2 regions of the Synechococcus sp. H60.2 genome follow, and region 1 is predicted to be linked to the other one. Evidence: riboswitches for the same ligand, from Rfam matches in the RefSeq annotation. Region 1 holds a riboswitch; the other holds the start of a gene.
The links. Region 1 has a riboswitch for cobalamin ahead of metE (5-methyltetrahydropteroyltriglutamate--homocysteine S-methyltransferase). Riboswitches for the same ligand answer to the same signal wherever they lie in the genome.

Region 1 (3,962 bases):
GCAAAGCCCTGCAGTTGCTGGGCAAAGTATTCCACCATGTCGGTGCGCTCGAACTCGCCATGCACCAGCACATCCAGGCCAATTTCTTCTTGAATGCGGATGCACCTGGCAATTTCGGCGTCGATAGCGGCCTCGTATTCGGCCTGGGAGATCTCGCCCTTTTTGTACTTGACCCGCCACTGCCGGACTTCGGGGGTTTGGGGAAAAGAACCGATGGTGGTAGTGGGCAGCGGTGGCAGCTTGACCTGCCGGCCTATACGCTGCTCGTAGGGAAGGGAGCGCTGGAAGTCCTGCGCCGTCAGGTTGGCCAAGGCCTGGCGCACCGCAAGGTTGGGGGGATTGAAGTCCTGGAAGGCCTGCCACTGCTGTTCCAGCTTGTTCTGCTGGGCAGCGGTGTCTTCGCCGTTGAGGGTGCGAGCGAGCAGAACCACTTCGGCCAGCTTCTGCTCGGCAAAGCTGAGAACATTGCGCAAAGGCTCTGGCAGGTGGGTTTCCAGAGCAGCGTCGTGGGGCACAAACTGGAGCGAGCAAGAAGGCTGCACCCGCAGGTTGGGGGCTAGGGCTTGCAGCTCTTGCAGAGTGGCCAGAACGGCCTTGGGCTGGATCTGCCAGACATTGCGCCCGTCCACTACCCCCGCCCCTAGGATCTTATCGGCGGGGAAGCCGTGGGCTCTGACCAGTTCCAGGTTGTGGCCGCGGGTGAAGTCGAGGCTGAGGCCGGCTAGCGGCAGCTCCACCACCCAGGGGTAAGTCTCCCCCAAGTCGTCAAAGTAGGTAACCAAGTGGACAGGGATCCCCAACCGAGCCAGCCGGCGGTAGGTCTGCTCCACCGCTTCCCGGAGACTGTCGCCTTCGCTCGTCACCAAGATGGGCTCATGGACTTGCACTTCCCGGATTCCCAGTCGCTGCAGCTCCTGCAGCAGCTCCTCGTAGAGAGGAAGCAGCTTCTCCAGATCTCCCCGCAACTCGCCAGAGCGCTGGCTTAGAGCAAGAAGGGTAACCGGACTGAGGAGGACGGGGCTGGTGCGGTTTCCTAGGATCCCTTGCGCCCGCCGCACTGTGGCCAGGAAGTCATCGAAATGGGCCTGAGGGATCGCGTCGGCCTCAATTTCCGGCACCAGGTAGTGGTAGTTGGTGTCGAACCACTTGGTCATTTCCAAGGCGGGCAGGCCCTCCCGTCCCCGCGCCATGGCAAAGTAGCGCTCCAGGCCTGATAAGCTCTGAAACCGGGAGGGAATCAGCCCCAGCCAGGTGGCCCAGTCCAAAACATGGTCGTAGAGGGTTTGATCTCCTACTGCAATGTGGTCGATGCCAGCCTGAAGCTGTACCCCCCAGACCTGTGCCTCTAGCTCCTGGAGCGTTGCTGACAAGGCCTCCGCCTCCAGGGTGCCGCTCCAAAAGGCTTCCAGCGCTTTCTTCAGCTCGCGGCGCTTGCCCATGCGGGCATAGCCGAGGGTTTGGGTTTCGATGGCCATAAGGTACTGTCTCCTGAACTGAATTCGGTAATTGAGGTTGCCGCCAGTTGGCTTTGTACAGCCGGTTGTCATCCAACCTAGGCAGCAAGAAATGGCCGCCGACATGCCTATCGGTGGGATCCCGGCAGAAGGTTTTCTCTAGGCCAGGAAACCTGCTGTAGCTGTCAAGGCGTTCCTCAACCTATCGGCTGGCCCACTCGGCACAGGAGGGTGCTTAGAGGACTCTTTTGCGCAACCAAAGCAAGAAAACGTCCTCCAAGAGTTAGCTGCCCCTGAGCCAACTGCTTAGCTCTCTTGTCTGCGCTTTTGACTTAGTGCCTACGCTCCAAGAGCGTCGAAAATCCGTAAGCAGGCCGATGAAAAAACTTCGGGACGGGAACGGGCCAACGTCAAAATGGGAAGCATATCTGTACCTCGCAGATATGGTGAACTAGGGAAAAACCGCCGGCGGGCATTCTGACTTGCTCAGTTTTGGAGGGGCTGGCTTGCGTCGTCAAGGGCTTTTGCAACAACAACTAGGGATCCCCGATCCAAAACCGGCTCACAGCTGCGGGACAGCGGCAGATTCTCACTGCACTTTCCCCGTTGCCTCTGACGGCTGATCCCCGTCAGAACCGGCAGTAGACTACATCCTACCACCAGCTTGGAGGAGCTAGTAGCTACTCACTTAGACGGGACTGGGCGGATTTGAACCGCCGACCTAGCGCTTAGGAGGCGCTTGCTCTATCCATCTGAGCTACAGCCCCAGGCAAAGAGAGAATGGAGCAAGGGAAACTGGGCAACACCTACCGATCTTAGACCCCCCAACTTAGATTACCAGAAAGAGCCGTCTAGACCTTTGCCTGGAAGCCAGCCGCAGCCGTGGAGGGGATGTCAAGTCAAAGCCCTTTTGCGCTGTCGCGACAGCGCTGAGTCGGAAGTGAGGTGCCGGATTGGCGGCCAGTCTTCCAAGGTATTTTGATAAAGTATTCTGAATATTCTGGCTGGGAAATTAGCGTTGTCTCGGGGGCGCTTTGTCTGACAGTCTGCTGATCCGCAATGCGGAGCTATTGGTGCCGGAAGGGGATCCCTGGCTGGGAGATGTGCTGGTGCGGGAGGGGCGCATTGCCCAAATCGGCCAGAGTCTCTCGGCAGAAGGGGTGGCTAGGGTTATCGACGCGGAGGGCCATACCCTCATGCCGGGGGTGATCGACCCCCAGGTTCACTTTCGCGAGCCGGGCCGGGAGCACAAAGAAGACCTACAGACGGGATCCTGGGCCTGCGCTCGCGGTGGGGTAACCAGCTTTCTCGAGATGCCCAATACGGATCCGCTGACGATCGACCAGGCAACGCTGGATGACAAGTTGGCCCGGGCCGCCAGCAAGTGCGTGGTCAACTACGGCTTTTTCATCGGGGCCACCGCCGATAACCTCAAAGAGCTGCAAACAGTGCAAGGGGCTTGCGGCATCAAGATCTTCATGGGATCCATGCATGGCCCCTTGCTGGTGGATGACCAAGCGGCATTAGAGCGGATCTTTGCCGAGACGGATCCCAATTTTGTTATCGCCGTCCACGCTGAAGATCACTCGCGGATTCAAGCCCGGCGGGCCCTCTTTGCCGGACGTACAGATGTGGCGGTTCACTCCCTGATTCAGGATGAAGAAGCCGCGCTGATTGCCTCGCAACGGGCTTTGGACTTGGCCACCCGCTACCGCCACCGCCTGCACATTTTGCACCTCTCCACCGGCCTGGAGGTGGAGCTGCTGCGCCAGCACAAACCCGCCTGGGTTAGCGCCGAGGTCACCCCTCAGCACCTGCTGCTCAGCACCGCCGACTACGCCCGCCTGGGATCCCTCGTCCAGATGAACCCGCCGCTGCGGGATCCGGCTAACCTGAACCAGCTCTGGCAGGGGCTACACGACGGCATCCTTGATTGCATCGCCACCGACCATGCCCCCCACACCCTGGCCGAAAAGGCCCAGCCCTACCCCCACTCCCCCTCTGGCATGCCCGGTGTGGAGACGGCCTTGCCCCTGATGCTGACCGCAGCCCAGCAGGGCCGCTGTACCCTGCGCCAGGTGGTGCAGTGGATGTGCGAGGCGCCGGCCCGCCTCTACGGGATCCCCAACAAGGGGCGGCTGCAGGTGGGCTACGATGCCGATCTGGTATTGGTGGATCGCCACACGCCTCAGCCGGTGCGCCGGGAAGAGCTGCTCACCAAATGCGGCTGGAGCCCGTTTGAGGGCTGGGAGCTGGTGGGCTGGCCGCTGCTCACAATTGTGGGCGGGCAGATCGCCTTTCAAAACGGTCAGGTGGATCCCTCGGTGCGCGGCCAGGCACTAACCTTTCGGCGCTAGGGGGATCCCCTTCGAGGTTGCACCTTTCAAACCTTTCAAGATGGCGGTTGAACACTGAGCTGCTTCGGCTTCTCCCTGCCTAGGCAAGAGGAGCAGAGCTCCAGATCCCATCTCAGTTTATAGTCTTATAGTCATGCAATGAAGCGGTTCG
Region 2 (3,962 bases), on a different contig from region 1:
AGGCTGACAAAGGTGATGCCATCGCGGATGCGGTTGTGGGCAAACGTTAGCCGCAGCAGGCCAAAATCTCCCAGGCTCTGATCCAAGCCAACGTCAAAGCTCTCCCCTCGCTCTGGGCGGAGATTGGGGTTGCCATCCACTTCAAAAAAGCCTCGCAGCCGAAAGAATAATTCCGAGATCAAGGGGGTGCGAAAGCTGCTGGCGTAGTTGGCTCTCAAGGTGGTGCCTTCCGCCACTGTCCAGCGGATCCCCACAGCCGGCGAGGTGGCCGAGCCATTGGCCAAACTGCTGAAGTCCTGGCGCATGCCCAGATCAAGGTGGAAGTTGGGATCCGGGCTGTAATCCAGGCGGGCAAACAGGGCGCCCTGGTTAACCGTATCGTCGTAGTTGATATTGGCAGAACCGTTGGCAAAGGAAAAAGTTGTATTGCGAGCTGAGATGGAGCGATAATCTACCCCCAAAGCTCCCTCTAGGTTTTCGCCGGCTTGCCAAGCATACTGCAGCTGGGATCCCCAGCCATTGCGCAGGATGACGTCGCGGGATCCCTGGCTTTGCGGAGCACTGAAACGGTAGTTGAGATCGTCAAAAAAGACTCTTGCCTGCAGGGATCCTGTTGCCTGAGTCCACAGCCAACTGAGATCCAGCAGCAGATCGTTGGTGTTTTGCTCTGCATCGGGAGAGGGAAATTCCACACTGCCGGGCACACGAAAGGCTTTATTGAGGTAGAGGGCGTTGGCTGTTAGGACTTGGTCTTTGGCCAGTTGCCAGGTAAGCTTGGCCTGCAAGTTGTGGTACTCCACCGCCGAGTTTTCCCGCTTGCCTGACTTGCCCAGCCGCTCAATTGCAAAGGGAAAGTCGTTGTTACTTTTCAGACGGCGATAGCTGAGCACCCAGCCCAGATCCTGGGCTTGGCCCCGACTTTGGATCCCTTGCTCATTGAGGCCGTAGCTGCCGACCGCCGCTTCCAGCACCGTCTCCGTTTCTGGCTGTGGCTCCACCGTAACGATGTTGATCACGCCGCCAACAGCATCCGAGCCATACAGAGTAGAGCCGCCACCGGGAGAGACTTCAATTCGCTCGACAATATCTGTGGTGAGTTGAGAGAGGTCAAACCCGCCAAAGAAGCCCAGATCGTTGAGGGGGCGGCCGTCCAAGAGCACCAACACCTGCGCCGTTCGCGCCCCTCGCATGAATTGAGAGCTAAGAGCTCCCAACTGAGTTCCCGCTGTGCCATCGCTGAGGATCCCAGGCAGATAGCGCAGGGCTTCTTGCACCGTCCTTGCCCCTTGCTCGCGCATCTGCTGGCGGGTGATGACATAGACTGGGCGCGAAGAGTCCCGCAGCAAGCCAGGGCGGCGAAACGGTGTGGTGACGGGTTGATTGAAAATCTCGGCACTAAGACTGGTGTCCAAGACCGCTTGCGCCCAGGCTGGGATCCCCAAACTCCAGCTCCCCAGCCCAAGGCTGAGACATACAACAATTGCTTTCATCCGGTTGCTCCTGCTTCCGTGCGACGCGGAAGAGCTAAGCTGTGAGCCAAAGCCGCAGGCGGGCATCCTGACTGAGGGCCTTAGCCCATCACAGTTGCGGCACAGCGCCGGATTTGCACCGGACTTTCCCCATTGCTTGCCCTGGCTGATCCCCAGAGCAACCTGACGGCACGGCTTTCTCCGCAGTCCTTTTGGAAAAAGCCGTGCTAGGCATCATACATTCCCTGCTGGGGAGTTCCTATCCTGCCGGGGGGGATCCCTGGGCAGTGAGGTCAACGGAAGATCATCTCCGCCACCGCGTCAAAGCCGGCGTCCAACAGGCGATCCAGGACCGACTGGGCTTGGCTGCGGTTGTCGTAGAGGCCGGCCTGCAGCACCCTCCTGCCGTTGAACACGGTCTCCACCGCCTCAGGGACGAGCTGCCGCAGCCGCTGCAAATCGTCGCTGCCCTTGGGGGTCACCAAGACGCGAAACTGGGTTGCCGCTCGCGTCAGCGGGACGGAGTCCTTGTCGGCAGCCTGAGCAGGAGAAGCTGGGGCCGAGCTTGAGGGTGCAGAGGAGGAGGTAGGAGGGTTTTCTCTGGCTTGGCGGCGGGCCGGCGGCGGCAGCAGGGTGGTGATGTCGGTAAGGGGAGCTGCAGAGGCCTGGCGGACAGGGGCGGCAGGAGCCGGCTCAACCGGCTGGGCAGGCGTAGTAGAGCCATCGGGGGTGAAGGGGACGGCAACAACCTCCTGGGGTTGCGTGCTTGACGGCTGGCTGGGGCCGCTGGGCAAAATACGCCCTCCCGAGCCCGCTGCAGGAGGGGGAAGGGGGGCCGTCGATTGCGGCACCGCCACCACCGGTAGGTTTGTGGAAGTTTCGGCTGGCTTGGCCACCGCCGGCTGGGGATCCCGGCTGGGAGCCGGGGGGGCGCTGGGCAGCGTCAGGCCGCCGGCAGCAATGGGTGGTGGGGCGCTGCTGGGCAGGGCAGCAACCGTGGTTTGGCCCGCTAGATCCAGCTCCCCTTTGGTTTTGCCCGCCAGTTGGTTGCCGTTGGCGTTGAGGCGCAGGCCGCGGGTGGCGTTGTGGATGTCGTACTGGCCGTTGCCCTCAAAAATGTTGTTGCCAGGATCCGAGGCCGTGCCCAGATCGGGCTGGGCGTTGGTGATAGCTGTCAGGCCAGTCTCCAGGTTGCGGGCAATGAGATTGTTGCGCAAGATGGGCCGGGCGCTGCCGCCAACCACAATGCCGGTGCGGTTTTGCAGGATGCGGTTGTTGCGCACCATCGGCGCCGAGCGCTGGTCGATGGTGAGGCCAAAGCCGGTCTCTTGGAAGAGGTTGTTGACAATGGTGGGCTGGGAGGTGCCCAAGACGGAGATGCCGTTGGCCCCATTTTTGTAGAAGCGGTTGCCCTCTATCCAGGGGTTGGAGGCGCCAGCAATGAAAATGCCGTCGTGGATGCTGCCCACAAAGCTATTGTTGAGAATGCGGGGGGAAGCCGATTCTATCCAGAGGGCATAGCCGCGCCGCCCCTGGTTGCGCAGGGTAACTCCGCGCACCTCTGAGCCGGTCTCGGCCAGCAGAGCAACATTTTGCCGGGCCAGGGTCGGGCTCATGTAGGTGCCGCCGCCATCGATCAGGTAGCCCTCCCCTAGGTTGGACTCGTCCCCGCGCAAGATAAGGCCAGCCTTGAGGCGGATGGGGAAGACTTCGCCGCTTTCTGCGCTGTAGATCCCCGGCAGAAGCTGGATAATGCTGCCCGCTGGCGCCCGTCCAATGGCATGGGTGATGGTCTTGAAGGGGTTGTTGCGGGATCCATCCCCTTGGGTATCGCTGCCGTTGGCGGCATCAACAAAAATGGCCGGGCGGTCGTCCGGCAGCGGTGGCGCCTGGGGCAGGGCCTGCTTCTCCAAAAGGCCAGTGTCCAGGGAAGTTTGCGCCCAACTGGGATCCCTTCCTGCCGCCAGCAGTAAGCTGGTGCTCAACAGCAGAGAGGCAGCCAGTCGTGCCAGGGTTGGGGAGCCATGGCGCTGCAACCACAAGTCAGGCAGGACTGCTGTAAATTGGTGTTCGCCGGATTTCTGCAGACGGATAAACGATAAGGAAGCGATCATAGGAGTCATCCTCACACCAGGCTGGGCCAGAGAAGGAAGGAGGGTCGAGGCTATCCTACCAAACCCAAGAGGTGGGATCCTGCCCTCTTCCCCAACTCCAAATACGGACTGACGCAGGCTTTTTTTGTAGATCCAACGCTACCCCTAGAGTATACCCTTGCCATGACCGAAGAAGCCCTTGCCCGCGAAGGCTCCTCCCAAGAGTTGCCGCTGGCTTCCCTCTCGTCTGGGCGCCCCCTGCTTAATCTGCTGCTGTTGGGGATCCCGGCGGGGCTGCTGGCGCTGGCGGGGTTGACAGGGCAGCCAGTTTTGGGCTGGGGGGCGGTGCTGGCTTGGCTGGGCTTGGCCGGCTGGTGGGGGCAGCCGCTCTGGGTGCAGA

Region 2: another riboswitch for cobalamin. It lies ahead of NW845_RS09620 (TonB-dependent receptor plug domain-containing protein); the one in region 1 lies ahead of metE (5-methyltetrahydropteroyltriglutamate--homocysteine S-methyltransferase).

The regions. Positions count from the first base shown of each region.
Region 1 covers NZ_JANSIZ010000027.1:21,358-25,319, forward strand. The annotation lists gene metE (5-methyltetrahydropteroyltriglutamate--homocysteine S-methyltransferase) at 1-1,475, opposite strand, end outside; cobalamin riboswitch at 1,904-2,109, opposite strand; tRNA gene NW845_RS06070 (tRNA-Arg) at 2,148-2,221, opposite strand; gene NW845_RS06075 (dihydroorotase) at 2,489-3,811, shown strand.
Region 2 covers NZ_JANSIZ010000057.1:11,628-15,589, forward strand. The annotation lists gene NW845_RS09620 (TonB-dependent receptor plug domain-containing protein) at 1-1,490, opposite strand, end outside; cobalamin riboswitch at 1,530-1,671, opposite strand; gene NW845_RS09625 (DUF1565 domain-containing protein) at 1,763-3,583, opposite strand; gene NW845_RS09630 (pentapeptide repeat-containing protein) at 3,746-3,962, shown strand, end outside.